One region of the Priestia megaterium genome, then DNA from elsewhere that is predicted to be linked to it. Evidence: predicted binding sites of a transcription regulator. Region 1 holds the regulator's gene; each other region holds the start of a gene.
The links. The regulator LexA, encoded in region 1, represses DNA repair genes until DNA is damaged. The targets are predictions, from matches to a motif close to CGAACATATGTTCG.
Positions count from the first base shown of each region.

Region 2: a site for LexA is predicted at 2,142-2,155, ahead of uvrB (excinuclease ABC subunit UvrB). Genes of this name have one in related genera too.
Region 3: a site for LexA is predicted at 2,099-2,112, ahead of CEQ83_RS10355 (YolD-like family protein). Genes of this name have one in related genera too.

Region 1 is NZ_CP023317.1:3,848,108-3,854,087, reverse strand. Features, by position in the region: gene CEQ83_RS19760 (magnesium transporter CorA family protein) at 1-1,302, opposite strand, end outside; gene lexA (transcriptional repressor LexA) at 1,512-2,129, opposite strand; gene yneA (cell division suppressor protein YneA) at 2,276-2,605, shown strand; gene CEQ83_RS19745 (YneB family resolvase-like protein) at 2,659-3,327, shown strand; gene CEQ83_RS19740 (DUF896 domain-containing protein) at 3,397-3,627, shown strand; gene tkt (transketolase) at 3,795-5,801, shown strand; gene sirA (sporulation inhibitor of replication protein SirA) at 5,951-5,980, shown strand, end outside.
Region 2 is NZ_CP023317.1:4,813,347-4,819,326, forward strand. Features, by position in the region: gene uvrA (excinuclease ABC subunit UvrA) at 1-88, opposite strand, end outside; gene uvrB (excinuclease ABC subunit UvrB) at 95-2,074, opposite strand; gene CEQ83_RS24745 (sigma-54 interaction domain-containing protein) at 2,410-4,071, shown strand; gene CEQ83_RS24750 (proline dehydrogenase family protein) at 4,136-5,050, opposite strand; gene CEQ83_RS24755 (DUF2198 family protein) at 5,366-5,596, opposite strand; gene CEQ83_RS24760 (PDZ domain-containing protein) at 5,621-5,980, opposite strand, start outside.
Region 3 is NZ_CP023317.1:2,062,090-2,068,069, forward strand. Features, by position in the region: gene CEQ83_RS10340 (ABC transporter permease) at 1-288, shown strand, start outside; gene CEQ83_RS10345 (ABC transporter permease) at 289-1,023, shown strand; gene CEQ83_RS10350 (YitT family protein) at 1,055-1,894, opposite strand; gene CEQ83_RS10355 (YolD-like family protein) at 2,143-2,496, shown strand; gene CEQ83_RS27045 (hypothetical protein) at 2,618-2,758, shown strand; gene CEQ83_RS10360 (DeoR/GlpR family DNA-binding transcription regulator) at 3,141-3,893, shown strand; gene pfkB (1-phosphofructokinase) at 3,890-4,804, shown strand; gene CEQ83_RS10370 (PTS fructose transporter subunit IIABC) at 4,817-5,980, shown strand, end outside.

The DNA of each region.
Region 1 (5,980 bases):
CTTTAGCTTGCTAATAACTAAATTCATTCCGTAAATACCGGAAAGAACGGTATAAATCGTTAAAATTAATAATAAGTAATTGTGACGCTTGGCCGCGATTTTCTCTTGATTTTGATACAAAGTACCAAGGGTTTCTTTGACTTCTTGATAAAGAGAATTGATGTGGAAGATTTTTTTAAAGAGCTCAGAAAACTCTTGACCTTCCGTGCGAGAGCTAATTTCTAAAAATAAATATTTACCTGAAAATACAGTAATAGAGCGAATTAGTCGCTCGATGCCCTCTGAATTTTTATGAAACGTGAGCTGAGAATACTCATAGGATAGTTTTAGCAACACGATTTTATAGAAAAAATGCAAAAATAAATTATAGTAATGTTGGCCAAATAGATGATTCATCAAAAGCTGATCCGTTTTAGAGTCTGTCGATTTAGAAATACACGAAAACACATGGTCTGTTATAACGTAATAGGTTTCAGGAGCCCATCTGGAATACACGTGTTTGGTATTATACGTTTTAATATACTCATGGTTGTGTGCAGAGATAAACGGTTTCCCGTCAGGCGTATAGCTATTTAGCTGCCCAGTACGAAATAAAGTTGTGGAGTTAATCTCTTGCTCTTGATTTACCGTTACATAACTTAATACAAACATCCGTTCATCGATAAAATAAGGAAGACTCCCGACGTGCTGTTCACGCGTCGCTTCTTTTTTGATGTGTTCGTTCAAAAATGGCGCGAGCTGTGAAAAAATATAATCCTGTACTTTGCTATAGCGATGATGTTCATAGGTAATGGTGGATCCATGCTCTTCAGCAAGCTTCGGTTCTAATACACGAAAATGATTCATGAATTCTAAAATGTCATCATAGGTGTAATGATTATGACTCATCTCAGTGCGAATGGTCATGACGCCAATTTCAAAAGGACATAAAAAAACATCCACAGACAGCACGTTGCTAGACACGGTGGTGGAGGAAGTTTGTAGCGTAACGGTATGGTCTATTTTTTTTGAAAATCGAAGCAAGCCTTCTTTTTCGCACGAATCAGGAAATAGAATACATTCAATGTAAGGAAGAAAATATTGATCCAAGCTATCATGAGATACGTAATACTGTTCTCCGTAGTATTCTTTTTCTACATGTTTGTTTTGAATGGAAAAAAACTCAAACATATTTGCTTCTAGTGCATGAACAAGCTGCTCTTTATTTTTTCGATCAAAGGAAAAAGGAAAAAGAAACATGTTCATTGCTTTGGTAGGCATAATAGTTTGAAATGGTTCTGTTTTCCTTGGTGTATTGGTCATAAACTACATCCTTCTTATAGTCGGTTGTATTTTTTTTGAGAGTCGAAAAAATGCAGACAGAAAGTAAAAGGTAAAACAGGCTTTATAAAAACCGCTCTACCTGCCTGTAATGATTCGACGTATCATTTATAATATGCCAATTTTTTTAGAAAACAAACGTAAAAAACCAACTAACATCATGATTAGTTGGTTTTACATACAGTGTGTGATTAGTGAATCGTGCGATATACACCAGTGACTTTTCCTAAAATCGTTACGTGGCGAAGAATAATAGGCGCCATCGTTGAATTTTCAGGCTGTAAACGAACGAAATTTTCTTCTTTAAAGAAACGTTTTACCGTTGCTTCGTTGTCCTCGGTCATAGCGACCACAATATCTCCGTTATTAGCAGTTTGCTGCTGACGTACGATTACCATATCGCCATCTAGAATACCTGCTTCAATCATACTTTCTCCCATAATTTCAAGCATAAATACATGATCATCTGGAGAAACGAATTTATCTGGAAGAGGGAAATATTCTTCCACATTTTCAACGGCTGTTATAGGAAGACCCGCTGTTACTTTACCGATAACAGGAACATTAATGACATTGCTTTTAGGGATGTTTACTTCGTCTAGTTGAAGAACTTCGATTGCTCTTGGTTTTGTTGGATCTCTGCGAATTAACCCTTTACTTTCTAAACGAGCTAAATGCCCGTGTACAGTGGAGCTAGAGGCTAATCCCACCGCTTCCCCAATCTCACGAACAGAAGGCGGATAACCTTTTAATTTTACTTCGTGCTTAATAAAATCTAGTATGTCTTGTTGACGTTTTGATAGCTTCATATTTTTCACCTCGATTTTAGCTATTCTTTAGGTGAATTATACCACGTGATGTGTCAATATACAAACATAAGTTCGAAGAATTCCATTGACAGAAACAAATGTTCTCAATAAAATAAGAACATATATTCTGATAGGGGGATCATAATATGCACCAATTCTTACATTCTATGAAACATTACGCTATTTTTTTTGCAGTTATCGCTGCACTTACATATGTATTGACGCTGGTTTTAGGAGCGGATAAAGTAGATTTAGACAAATATTCAACGGTTACTATTACAAAAGGAGATACGCTTTGGGACTTGTCCAACAAGTATCATAATCACCATCATTTGACCACCAATGAATTTGTCAAATGGGTTGAAGACGTCAATGATCTAAACTCAGACACTGCCCAGTCTTTATCTCCTGGAGATAAATTATATATTCCTGTTTTAAAAAAAGAGTTACATAATCAAGTGGCAATTGAACAGTAGTGTGTAACGGCCGTTCCTGAATATTGTTAGAAGCCGAAAAGGTCGTGATAAAAGTGGACGCCATTATTTATTGCCGTGTAAGTACGGATAAAAAAACCCAAGAAACATCTTTACAGCGCCAGCAAGAAGAATTAAAAAAGCTTGCTGATCTTCACCATCTAAACGTAAAAAAAGTCGTAATGGAAAAAGCAAGCGGATATGACGTAGACAGAGAGGGTATATTGGATGTTCTTCATACAATGAAAGAAGAAAAAATATCTGTGCTGCTCATTCAAGACGAAACGCGATTAGGCAGAGGAAATGCCCGAATTGCGCTTCTTCATGCTTTTCATAAAGAAAATGCTACGATCTATACGATTAGTCATCAAGGTCAGCTTCAGCTTTCAGAATCTGATTCGATGGTGTTAGATATTATTAGCTTAGTGGAAGAGCATCAGCGGAAATTACATAACGCTAAAATTAAAAGAGGAATGAAAAGAGCCGTAGAAAACGGTTATCGTCCGCAGCAAAATTTAAAAAATCAAGGAGTTAACTCAGGAAGAGAAAAAAAAGAAGCGCCGATTGAAGAAATTGTCCGCCTTCGTCATAACGGCTTAACCTTTGCTGAAATTTCAGTTACGCTAAAAGGTTTTGGTTATAATATTTCAAAAGCAACGGTACATCGTCGCTATCAAGAGTATCAAGAGAGTGCTCAATCTCTTGATAAAACGAAAGAGATTTAGTAAGATGACTACATGTTGCCGGAACGGTTCGGTAATTTTAATTATTGATTATAAGGAGATAGGTTTTATATGCTATCAAAAGATAAACTTGCTCGTATTAATGCTCTTTCAAAAAAGGCAAAGGCTGAAGGTCTGACAGAATCTGAAGCGAAAGAACAGCAAGAGCTACGTCAGGAATATTTAAAAGTTTTCCGACAATCTATGACAAACCACCTTCATACGATTAAAGTTGTGGACGAGGAAGGTAAAGATGTTACGCCTAAGAAGTTAAAAGAGAGCAAAAAGAAGCGTCTTCACTAAGACGTTCTAGTAAAACTAGAGGGAGAGTTCCCTCTAGTTTTTTGTATATTTTTAATAAGGCACACAAAAACTGTAAAAGTGGAAATTTTTTTGGTTCAAGTATTGTACAAATAAGCAAATCATTAGTATGATAACATATGTACATAGTTTTGAAAGGAATGAAGAGTATGACACAACGTATTGAAGATCTTTCGATTGCAACAATTCGTACTTTATCAATCGATGCGATTGAGAAAGCAAATTCAGGTCACCCAGGTATGCCAATGGGAGCTGCTCCAATGGCATATACATTGTGGACAAAATTTATGAACATCAATCCAAAGAATCCAAACTGGTTCAACCGTGACCGCTTTGTATTATCAGCAGGACACGGATCGGCACTATTATACAGCTTGCTTCATTTAGCTGGATATGACTTATCAATTGAAGACCTTAAAAACTTCCGTCAATGGGGAAGCAAAACACCAGGTCATCCAGAGTTCGGTCATACAGCAGGTGTTGATGCAACAACTGGTCCACTAGGACAAGGTATTGCAATGGCTGTTGGTAAAGCAATGGCAGAACGTCATTTAGCTGAAACATACAACAAAGAAGGTTTAGAAATTGTAGACCACTTTACGTATGGTATTTGTGGTGACGGAGACTTAATGGAAGGTGTATCTGCTGAAGCAGCTTCATTAGCGGCACACTTAAAATTAGGACGCTTAGTTGTTTTATACGATTCAAATGATATTTCTTTAGACGGAGATTTAGATCGCTCGTTCTCTGAGAACGTAGAAGATCGTTTCAAGGCTTACGGATGGCAAGTAATTCGCGTTGAAGACGGCAATGACTTGACAGCGATTGCAAACGCAATTGAAGAAGCAAAAGGCGATTTAACACGCCCAACGCTAATTGAAGTAAAAACAACAATCGGATTTGGTTCTCCAAACCACGCGGGTACTTCTGGCGTGCACGGTTCTCCATTAGGTTCCGATGAAACAAAATTAACAAAAGAAGCTTATGCATGGACATTTGAAGAAGATTTCTATGTGCCAGAAGAAGTGTATGCTCACTTCAAAGCTACAATTGCTGAAGATGGCCAAAAGAAAGAAAACGAATGGAACGATGTATTTGCACAGTATAAAGAAAAATATCCTGAACTAGGTCGTCAATTTGAACTAGCAGTAGAAGGAAAGTTACCGGAAGGCTGGGAAGAAACGCTTCCAGCATACGAAACGGGTTCAAGCTTAGCTAGCCGTGCTTCTTCTGGAGAAGTATTAAACGCAGTAGCACAAGCTGTACCTCAATTCTTCGGCGGTTCAGCTGACTTAGCTGGGTCAAATAAAACAATGATTAAAGGTTCAGAAGACTTCACTGCAGCTGATTACAGCGGACGTAATATTTGGTTCGGTGTACGTGAATTTGCAATGGGAGCTGCATTAAACGGTATGGCTCTACACGGCGGTGTAAAAGTATTCGGAGGAACATTCTTTGTATTCTCTGATTATCTTCGCCCAGCAATTCGCTTAGCAGCTTTAATGAAGCTTCCTGTAACATATGTATTCACACATGACAGTATCGCAGTTGGAGAAGACGGCCCAACACATGAGCCAATTGAACAATTGCCATCACTTCGTGCAATGCCAGGTCTTTCAGTGGTTCGTCCTGCAGATGCAAATGAAACAGCTGCTGCATGGCGCTTAGCATTAGAATCAACTGACCGCCCAACGGCGCTTGTATTGACTCGTCAAAACTTGCCAACGCTTGAAGGTACAAAAGAAAATGCATACGAAGGCGTGTCTAAAGGCGCGTACGTTGTATCTAAAGCTGGTAAAGACCAAGCGGATGCATTAATACTTGCAACAGGCTCTGAAGTAAGCCTAGCAGTAGAAGCACAAAAAGCATTAGCTGCAGAAGGCATTGATGTATCTGTAGTAAGTATGCCTGCATGGGATCGTTTCGAAGAGCAATCTGCTGAGTACAAAGAAAGTGTTATCCCTAAATCAGTGAAAAAACGTTTAGGTATTGAAATGGCTTCTACACTTGGCTGGGAACGCTATGTTGGAGACGAGGGACAAGTTCTTGGTATTAATCACTTCGGTGCATCTGCTCCTGGTGAAACAATCATGAAAGAATTTGGTTTTACAGTTGAAAATGTAGTAGCAAAAGTGAAAAGCTTGCTTAATGCATAATTCTTTTTCACAAGAAAGAGCAGACTCCTATGGTCTGCTCTTTTTTTTCGACAAAAAAACAAAGAAATTTTTTCATCGATAGACAAGCATTGCGTACACCATTCGGTATAATGGTACAAAAAAGAACGAGCCGAAAGGGAGGATGAATCGTGAGAACGTATGAAGTATATTTAATGGAG
Region 2 (5,980 bases), 970 kb from region 1:
CCACTAATTTGTCTCGCGGGATTTCAATATCGATATTTTTCAAATTGTGGGCTCGTGCACCTTTTACCACGATTTTTTCCATCGCCATGTTTTATCACCCTTCCGCTTTTAATTCTAGAATCAAGTCACGAAGCTCAGCTGCGCGTTCAAAGTTAAGCGCTTTGGCTGCTTCTTTCATTTCTTGTTCCATTTCTTCTACGAGCTTTGCTTTTTCTTTTTTATTGAGTTTATCAAATGCCGGTGCTTCTTCATACGTTTCTGTATCTTCTGCTACTACTGTTGCACGAATTGAGCCTCGAACTTCTTTTTGAATCGTTGTCGGTGTGATACCATGCTCTTCGTTGTAAGCTTCTTGAATACTTCTACGACGCTTGGTCTCATTGATAGCAATGTCCATGGAGTTTGTGATGCGATCTGCATACATAATGACATGTCCATTAGCATTTCGCGCAGCACGTCCGATGGTTTGAATAAGCGATCGTTCTGAACGCAAGAATCCTTCTTTGTCCGCATCTAATATGGTTACTAACGAAACTTCTGGAATATCTAAACCTTCACGGAGTAAGTTAATCCCTATGAGCACATCATATTTTCCAAGCCGCAGCTCTCGGATAATTTCAATACGCTCGAGCGTCTTCACCTCAGAGTGAAGATATTGAACTTTAATGCCAATTTCTTTTAAGTAGTTCGTTAAATCCTCAGACATTTTCTTTGTTAACGTCGTGACGAGCACTCGTTCATTTCGCTTAATCCGGTCGTGAATTTCTCCAATTAAATCATCAATCTGCCCTTCAATTGGTCGAACTTCAATATTTGGATCTAATAATCCCGTTGGACGGATAATTTGTTCAATCACCTCAGGCGCCTTCTCAAGTTCGTAAGGACCTGGTGTTGCTGAAACATGGACGATTTGTTTAATATGCTGTTCAAATTCATCAAATTTAAGCGGACGGTTATCTAATGCAGACGGCAAGCGGAAACCATGGTCCACCAACACTTGTTTACGCGCTTGGTCTCCATTATACATTCCTCTAACTTGAGGAATGGTAACGTGGGATTCATCCACCACAAGAAGGAAATCTTCCGGGAAGAAATCCAGCAGTGTATAAGGTGTAGAACCAGCCGGACGAAGCGTTAAATGACGAGAATAATTCTCGATTCCTGAACAAAATCCCATTTCTCTCATCATTTCTAGATCGTAGCGAGTGCGCTGCTCCAAGCGCTGCGCTTCTAAAAGCTTTCCTGCTTCTTTTAACTTCTCTAGCTGTTCTTCTAGTTCTTTTTCAATGTTTTGAATGGCCACACGCATTTTTTCTTCCCTCGTGACGAAGTGAGATGCCGGGAAGATAGCCACGTGTTCACGATCTCCAATAATTTCTCCTGTTAAGGCGTCGACTTCGCGAATGCGGTCAATTTCATCCCCGAAAAATTCCACGCGAATACAGTGTTCATCTCGAGACACAGGAAAAATCTCAACAACATCACCGCGAACGCGGAACGTTCCGCGCTTGAAGTCAATATCGTTTCTTTCGTACTGTACATCCACTAGCGTACGAAGCAGCTGATTGCGTTCTTTTTCCATTCCTACTCGAAGAGATACGACCATTTCTTTGTATTCTTCCGGAGACCCTAATCCATAAATACAGGATACGCTGGCAATAATAATGACATCTTTTCGTTCAAAAAGAGCAGAAGTTGCCGAGTGACGAAGTTTATCAATCTCGTCATTAATGCTTGCATCTTTTTCAATAAATGTATCTGTTTGAGGTACATAAGCTTCAGGCTGATAGTAATCATAGTAACTGACAAAGTATTCGACTGCATTATTAGGAAAAAACTCTTTAAACTCACTGTACAATTGACCAGCAAGCGTTTTGTTATGAGCCATTATTAATGTCGGCTTATTTATTTCCTTAATAACATTAGACATAGTGAAGGTTTTTCCCGTTCCTGTAGCACCTAATAATACTTGATGCTGCTTACCTTCTTTAATTCCTTTCACAATCTTTTCAATTGCCTTTGGCTGATCACCTTGCGGTTGATATGGGGATACTAATTCAAACTGATCTTTCAAATGAAGGCCTCCGTTTCTATTTTCTTGTTTTATCTATTTTTATTACGATATGTAAAAACCGAAAACACGAACTGATATTCGTATTTTATCACTTTATACTCATAAATGAAACTAATGAGTATTAATCTTATATAGTGTTTGTTTGTTTTGATTTTTTACCCTGTTACTTTATTACCCACTAAATTCTTATACTACCCTTTTCGAGGGGAATACAACTCTTTAGATGAAAGCAATAAAAGAAAGTAAGCTGCCTAATTGTTTGAAAAAGATAGGCTTTTGCGCCAATTTCTAAATTATGATACAGTATAAAAAATATGTACTGAGAGGGGTTTAGTATGGCAAGCGTTGATCAAGTTCTTATAAATAACTCCTTTATAACAGTTGAAGAATCAACTTCTTTAGCTAAAGTGAAATCTGAACTTTCCAACTATGATTTCGTTGTAGTCACAGCAAGTACCTTTTATGTAATACAAAAAGATGAACGATACCTTTTAACAGGTCATGACGAGGCATCGTCCATTAAAAAAGTAATAGCGGACACAAATTGGCCTTCATCTTCTACTTCTACGTTAGCCAATTTACAAGCCAACACAAACTGGAATAGACCAGTCCTCATTCAAGCAGAAAACCAAGAAACCACAATAGGACTTGTAACACCTTCACAGTGGATTACACATTTGCATAGCCAAAATGAGATATTAGCTTCCTATTTTGATACATTGGCAGAAACCATTAATGATGCAGTGACAGCGGTCGATCATGAAGGAAATGTAATCTTGTGGAATACTGCTGCGGAACATACGTATAAGATTCAGAGAGATGATATTATTGGTAGAAAAATCGGAGAGCATTTTAAAGATGAATCCATCATTCTACATACGATTCTAAATGAAGGGCGTCCTGTGCGCGGAACGTATCATCGTCCTAATGAACAAACTCACGTGCTCATCAATGCATCTCCTATTATAAGAAACAACCGAGTCATAGGTGGAGTCGCAACCGAACATGACATTACCAATATTGTAAGACTAAATGAAGAAATTGATGTATCTCTTCTCATTCCGAAAGATAATCCATTTTCTTCTTTTGCGGGTATCAGTCCTGAAATTAAGCAAGCCGTTGACATTGCCAAAAAAGTGGCATCTACAGATATGCCTATTTTATTAACAGGAGAACCTGGTTCTGGGAAAGAAATGCTGGCTCAGGCCATCCACTACGGGGGATCCAAACATAAAGAACCTTTTTTATCTTTAAATTGCGCCACTATTCCATCTGGACTTCTGGAAATTGAACTCTTTGGTCATCAAAAAGACGTCTTTTCAGAAGATCCAACGACCATTGCAGGAAAACTGGAGCAGGCTCATAACGGGACGTTATTTATTGAAGAAATTGATAAAATGCCTCTTGAAATTCAAGTTAAGTTTCTCCGTTACTTGGAAGAACGAGCCTTTTATCACGTTGGAGGCACGGAAGAAATTCAAGTCCAAACCCGAATTGTAGCCTCTACTACGACGCCTTTGGAAGAGTTGCTAAAAGCCGGTGAATTCCATGAAAATCTTTACTATTTGCTGACCGTCATTAATATTATCATTCCGCCGCTTCGAGACCATAAAGAAGACATTGAAGCATTAACGCAGCAATTTGTACAGGAATTTAGTAAAAAGTATAAAAAGAAGGCTCCTTTCATCAGCTCTGAAGTTCTCGAAGCCTTTATGCAATACGATTGGCCAGGAAATATTCGCGAGCTGAGAAATACGATTGAACGAATGATTTTTCTTAGTGATCAGTCGTTGATTACCCTTACGCACCTTCCTGACAATCTGAAGGATGCCAGTTCTTTCACAGAAGTTCAAAAAGAAGAAGAGTCTCTCCAAGAAGCTAGGCTAATAGAAGAGACTCTTCAAAAAACCTATGGAAACAAAAGTGCAGCAGCAGATCTGCTTGGCATTTCGCGCGGCACCCTTTATAACAAAATCAAAGAATACGGATTAAACTAATTAAAAAATTCGACACGAAGCTCAGGATACTTGTGTCGAATTTTTTATGTTTCTTGGACTGAACTTATTTGGAGAAATTTTTTAATACGAACCATACGTTGGCGGGGCGTTCGGCTAGGCGTCTCATGAAATACCCAAACCAATCAATTCCGTAAGGAACATAAACCCTGACTTTATATCCTTCTTTGACCAGACGATCCTGTAGCTCTACGCAAATTCCATAAAGCATTTGGAACTCAAACTGATCATTTGAAATGCCGTTTTCCCTTACTAATCGTTTTGTATACTGAATCATTTCCTCATCATGACTTGCTACAGCTGTATAGTGTTCATTTAATAAATGCATTTTAATGATTTTTTTATAGTTTTCATCTACGTCTTTCTTTTCCGGAAACGATACTTCTGGCGATTCTTTGTAAGCTCCTTTTACCAGACGTAAATTGGCTTGATATTGATGTAAGTCATTCATATCTTGTTCTGTACGATAAAGATACGCTTGAATCACAATTCCAATATTATCAAATTCTTTGCGTAATTCTTTATACATATCAAGGGAGATTTGGCAGTGCAAGTAGTCTTCCATATCAATTCGAACAAAAATATCATTCACTCTGGCTGTGTGTAGAATTCTGCGCATATTTTCCATACAAAGCTCTTTGCTAATATCCAATCCTAAAGAAGTCATCTTTAATGATAAATTTGATTGAACGCCCGATGCTGCAATGGCTTCTAGTGTCTGAATGCACATGGCCGTAGATAACCTAGCTTCCTCTTCTGTAAAAACAAATTCGCCTAAATGATCGAGTGTCACAACTTTCCCACCATTGTTAAGCTCCTTGGATGTTTGAATTGCTGATTCAATTGAGTCTCCAGCAACAAAACGAGCTGCCCCCATCCGCAATCCATACTTTTTAGCTAATTTATTCATTGAATGATTTTTGCCAAGCGACTGAAACATCGTTCTCATTAACACTTCCATCGATACTAAACCTCCTTCTATTTTTAAAAATCAAAATAAATATAATTTTCAGATTAATTTCTTTGTTTTTCTATACCCCAACTACATATTTGTACACACATTTAAAATAATTTACACAAAATTGTTTAAGTTATTTTATTTACAAACATATTTGTATAATTAATTTAATTATACTCATTTATCGATGGAACCGTAACAACAGTGTTATGAGTTCTAACTCGTTTTTCGACATAAAAAAGCTCTCCACATTTCGTAGAGAGCTTTTGCGTACGTTTTGATAATAGGACGATTCACTTATCATCAAAGCAACAATCTTTATTTTCCAGCTGCTAGCATGCCTTTTGCATATATAAAACCAATGGCTGCTGAAAGTAAATCTATTAAAATAATAAGCGGATAATCTGCGTACCCTTTATATACAGAAACAGCTATCAACAAAAGCGTCAGCGCTGTGGCAACATATAGGTTATATGTTACTCTAGCAAACAGAACAAGCAATATGGCGGGTAGAAAAACTGCGGCAATCGTTTGTTTTGACTTCCACAAACATTTCTCCTTTTTATCCGTCTTTTAACCAGCTTGTGAATTACGTTTTGTATAATTGTGTACAAACAAAATACCTAGTTCATGATGTTCGTTGTCATACAATGCTCGCTGAGTAAAGCGAACTTCTCCATTTTCGTCAATAACTTCTAGCTTACAAAAAGCACGGTTATTCACTTGTAATGCTTCATAAAATTTATGGACTTCAGATATAGCGATTCCATTTACTTTAATAATCACTTCTCCTACTTTCAAACCCATTTTCTCTGCCGGAGAATGAGGGATGATTCCTAACACAACCAAACCTTGTGTACGCTTAGTAAATAGTGCGGGCGCTTTTTCATCGCTTCGACGCTGCTGCAAACGAATCCACTCTCTTCCTATGAT
Region 3 (5,980 bases), 1.8 Mb from region 1:
AATCTTTTCGTGTATACCTTTTATCCGTTTTTTTCTGCCATTCCATTTGTAGCTATTCAAATATGGTTATCTATGCTTTTTAAAAATCAAGGCCGCTCTCTTGCACTAGGTATTGTGATGAGTGTGACGATGAGTGGTATGAGAGAATTGCCGAGCTGGTTTTTCTGGCAATGGCCAATGCTAGCGTTTTCTGACTATCGGAATATGTACATAATAGCAGGTGTAATTATCGGTATTTTCCTATATGCTGCAGGCGCCTTGCACTTTATCAAAAAGGATGTGGCCTAAATGTTTTTGCAATTATGTAGGATAGAATCGTTTAAATTGTTTAAAACAAAAGCCTGGACGTACCTTTTTGTGAGTCCTATTCTAATCGCTATTATCCTTTTTGTAGGTGATCAGGCAATGCCAAGCGGGAGAACGAAATGGGCAATGGCAGATGCCTTGATTGCCAATGTTCACGGATTGGTGTTTTATCCGTTAATTGGCGGGTTAGTAACATCCTTCATCTGTCGGTATGAACACGAAGCGGGAGGATGGAAGCAATTATTATCTCTTCCTGTGACAAGGACATCGGTATACGGAGCAAAATTGATTACAGCAGCAGCTTTCATGGGAATTCTTCAAGTGCTTGTATTTGTTGTTTTATTAGGAGTTAGCATGTTAAAAGACTATCCGAGCGCTGTGCCATTAAAGATGATAGCTGGAAATATGCTAGGCGGATGGGTTGCGGTGTTGCCCATTCTTGCGTTTATGCTAGCTGTGTCAATGGCATGTTCTAGCTTTGGAGCATCTTTGACAGTCAACGTCATTTTAACACTACCGAATTTATTCGTTGCTAATTCTGAACGATTTGGCCCCTGGTACCCATGGACTCAGCCAATGTATGGAATGTTAGGTGTAACCGGAAAAGCATCATGGGGGTTGATGCTGACTACACAGAATTTCTTAGTGGTTGTTATAAGCAGCTTTCTGCTTTTTGGAGTAGCAGGTTTACTGTATTTTCAGCGCAAACATATATAATAGAAAAAACCCGCTTTTTTACAGCGGGTTTTTAGCTGGCTTTTGGAATAGTAAAACCTACTCCAAAGACGTCTCGCACATCGTGGACAACCACAAAAGCCTGTTCATCGACTTTATGAATAATGCGCTTTAACTCTAATAGTTCTTGTTTGTTCACAACTACGTACAATACGTCTTTTGCTTCTTTTGTATAGCTTCCATGAGCAGAAAAGACAGTGACGCCTCGCTGCATCTTTTTGTTAACTTGTTCGGCTACTTCAGCTGAACGGTGTGAAATAATAGTGATTGCTTTGCGGGGGTTAAGTCCTTCAATAATATAATCAAGCACCTTTGTTCCGATATAAAGAGAAATAACCGTGTACATCGTCTTTTCTCCACCGATGACAAAATAGGCGCTTGCTACAACTAATAAATCAATTGCTAGCATCGTTTTGCTAATATTCCAGTCTAGATATTGATTAGCTAAGCGGGCGATAACTGCCGAGCCTCCGGAAGTTCCGCCACCTCTAAACACAAGCCCGAGTCCTACACCGGCTAAAATACCAGCAAAAATAGCCCCAAGTAGCGTATCGTCAAGAGGATTTCCCAGTCCTTCAGTTATATGTAGGAATAGAGATGTGAAAATAATACATATAATTGTGTAAGCAATCACACGTTTGTGAAGCAATTTGTATCCGATCAGTACCAGCAAACCGTTTAATATAAAGTTTGTGATACCAGGAGACCAGCCTAGTACATAATAGGTAATCATTGTTACACCGGTTACGCCGCCTTCTGCTAATTCATTTGGAATAGCAAAATAATTAATGGCCAGTGCGAAAATGAGGCTTCCTAGAATAATGAGGATAATTTCTTTTATTTTATTGATCATGAACGTTACCTCCAATCATCAAAAACTCCGAAAACACAGTCATGACAATGTATTATACCAACTCTAGAGGCTGAATTAAAGATGGGATATTATTATTTTTTAAAAAATCAATTTCTGCTATCAACATAAAATCTTTTGACAGTTTTTATGGAGTATGAAAAAATAAATTGTTTGCTTTTATTTTGATTAAAAAGTTTTGCAATGAGAATGTTCGTTCGGTAAAATAGAAGCAAGAGTCAAGGGGGAGAATGAACGTGTATCAAGATGAATTAAAACAGTATGCGAAGTTAGTAATGCCTGAGCATTTAGAGAAAATGAAGAAAATGTACAGTCCCGAGGCGCATAAGCAGTCTTTAGGGTTGAAAAAAGAAAAGATTGAGCATATTGAAAAGGTCATTATGAACAGTTACTCGGAGCATCATCCAGTAACCCTTCACGTCTATGAAGCAGGACATATTCAAAGATATGAACGAGTGACAATCGATAAAGTTTCTCTGCAGTCGAATACGCTGATGGTGACAGGGCCTTGTTATACATATTCGATTCGAGCGGATGCAGTAATTGAAGCAGATGTATGGAAAGATGAAAGCTACTCTAGCTAAGAGTAGCTTTTTTGTTGAATTTGTATCTTTTTTTTAACGCTTGCATACAATACATAAAAGCATATTCTGCGAGTAGTCACTTTTAGCTACTAGGAAATTTTGATTAAAGAAGGGATATTGTATGCAAAATGAAAAAACTCAAGTAAGAGAAATTGAATTAACGCAGTTCATTAAGAAAAGACTCGTTCGTTTTATCTCAAGTTTGGCTATTTCTTCTGCCCTTGCTTCTATATTATATATGCTTCTGTTTTTATTTAAATGATGGGTCACTTTGAGTTGTCCAAAAAGGTGGACAACTTTTTTGATGTATAGGCTCTCATTAAAACAGGACAAGCTAAACATAATTCAGTCAAGAGAAATTAAATCGGTCAAGAAATAGTCAAAAACAGTCATAGCTAATTAGTTGCAAGAAAACCTTTACATATAATGAGAAAAGTAGACAAATTCTTGAATTACCAGCTTATTTCCTTTTGTATAAACTATTATCAAAACAAATGCAAATCTAATTGTTCGTTCAAAAAACTTTATTTTGTAATTAAAAAAATGAATGTTTTTGATTTTTTATGATTGATTTTGAATGTAAACCGTGATAAAGTAAGTACATGAAATAAATGAAAACGCTTTTTTGAAAAAGGAGCTAGAACATGTTAACGCCGGAGAGACATCAACTAATCTTAAAACTTTTAAAAGAGAAAGAACTTGTAAAAGTGCAAGAGTTTATCGAAGTTACAGGCGCTTCGGAATCCACAATTAGAAGAGACTTAAGTCAACTAGAAGAAGAGCAAATGCTCAAACGTGTTCACGGTGGCGCTTCGCTTATTCGCAGTAAACGAATCGAACTGAGCGTTATCGAAAAATCTGCTAAAAATATTCAAGATAAACGAAACATTGCAGAGTATGCGGCTTCCATTATAAATGAAGGTGACTGTATTTTTTTAGATGCAGGAACTACAACGTATGAAATGATTCCTTTTTTGAAGCAAAAAGATGTAGTTGTCGTGACAAATGGTTTAATGCATTTAAACCCGATGCTAGAACAAGGTATCACCCTCTATTTAATTGGAGGATCTGTTAAACATAAAACGGGCGCTTTAATTGGCAATGGAGCTCTTTTAAGTCTTGAGCAGTATCGTTTTGATAAGTGCTTTATGGGAGCGAATGGGATTCATCATCAATATGGATATACAACTCCTGATCCAGAAGAAGCATTGATCAAGCAAACGGCAATGAAGCTTTCTAGAGAATCTTATATTTTATCAGATTCTACTAAGTTTTTTGAAACAAGCTTTGCGAAAATAGCCGATTTACATGAAGCAAAAATTATAACAAATGACGTACCTAGTGATGTACTTATACAGTATGCAAACAAAACAGACATAAAGGTTGTGAAATCATGATTTATACATGTACGTTGAACCCATCCGTTGATTACGTAGTACATGTTTCAGCATTCGAAGAAGGCGGACTTAACCGCACAACGAATGAAGCCAAGTTTCCAGGAGGGAAAGGCATTAACGTCTCTCGCGTTTTAAAGCGATTAGATGTTGATAATAAAGCTCTCGGTTTTGTAGCCGGCTTTACAGGAACCTATATCGAAGACTACTTAAAAGCGGAGAATATTGAAACAGCTTTTACAAGAGTTGATGGAGATACCCGCATTAACGTAAAGTTAAAAACGGAAAAAGAAACAGAAATTAACGGTCAAGGGCCTGCTATTACAGACGAAGCGCTTCAGTCTTTATTGACTCAAGTAAAGCAAATGACTGAAGGCGATATCTTCGTATTAGCAGGAAGTATACCGAAAACGCTTCCAAGTTCTGTGTATGAAACGTTAACGGAACTAGCAGCAGCGAACGGAGTAAAAGTAGTAGTAGATGCAAGTGGAAAAACCTTGCTAGACGTCGTGTCTCACAAGCCGTTTTTTATCAAACCAAATCATCATGAACTTGCAGAATTGTTTGATGTAGAAGTAAACAGTGCAGAAGATGCGCTAGTATACGGTAAAAAGCTTGTGGAACAAGGAGCGCAAAACGTCGTTGTATCCATGGCAGGCGATGGAGCACTTCTTATTAACGAAAGCGGTGTCTACAGTGCCACAGTCCCTAAAGGAACAGTGAAAAATTCTGTTGGAGCTGGCGATTCACTTGTAGCTGGATTTATTGCTTCTTATGTAAAGCAAGGGGATTTATTAGAAGCCTTTCAAACAGGAGTTGCTTCAGGAAGTGCCACAGCATTCTCACTTGAATTATGTACAGCAGAAGATGTAAAGACGCTTCGTGAACAAGTGTCAATCACAAAGGTAGAGTAGGGGGAACCGAGAATGAGAATTACAGAACTATTAAAAAAAGATACAATCATTCTTGATTTAAAAAGCACGTCAAAAGCTGATGTTATTGATGAGTTAGTTGGAAAATTAGACGAAGCTGGTCGCTTAAGCGACCGAGCTGGCTATAAAGAAGCAATTTTAAATCGTGAATCTCAAAGTACAACGGGAATTGGGGAAGGCATTGCCATTCCGCATGCAAAAACAAGCTCGGTAAAAACACCGGCCATTGCATTTGGACGCTCAACAGAAGGTATTGATTATGAATCATTAGACGGACAGCCTGCACATTTATTCTTCATGATTGCAGCGAGTGAAGGCGCGAATAATGCTCACTTAGAAACATTATCTCGTTTGTCTACGTTATTAATGGACGAATCGTTCCGAAAAACGTTGCTAACAGCATCATCAATTGATGAAGTCATTAAAGCAATTGATGATAAAGAAACTGAAAATGAAGCGCCGGAAGAAGAAGTGGATACAGCTTCAGATCAATTAGTGCTTGCTGTAACGGCTTGTCCAACAGGAATTGCCCACACGTATATGGCAGCGGATAGCCTAAAAGCAAAAGCGAAAGACATGAACGTGACGCTCAAAGTTGAAACAAATGGTTCCAGCGGTGTTAAAAACGCGTTGACGAAGGAAGAAATTGAAAACGCTACCGCTATTATTGTTGCAGCGGACAAGCAAGTAGAAATGGAACGTTTTGCAGGTAAAAAAGTTATTCAAGTTCCAGTAGCTGAAGGAATTCGTAAGCCCGAAGAATTAATTAACCGCGCGTTAAAAGGAGACGCTCCTGTATACAGCGGCGGCGGTGGCAGCAAAGAAGGCGGAGAAAGTAAAGGATCAGAGCGTACAGGGTTTTACAAACACCTAATGAGCGGTGTATCAGCAATGCTTCCGTTTGTTGTAGGGGGCGGGATCTTAATCGCCATTTCATTTATGTTTGGTATTCACTCAGCAGAACCGAAAGATCCAACGTACAATGCGTTTGCAGCGGCGCTAAAAACAATTGGCGGAGATAATGCATTCTTTTTACTAGTACCGGTACTAGCAGGGTTCATTGCGATGAGTATTGCTGATCGTCCTGGTTTAGCTCCTGGTATGGTTGCAGGTCTTTTAGCAGCTTCTGGCGGAGGCGGTTTCTTAGGTGGTTTAATC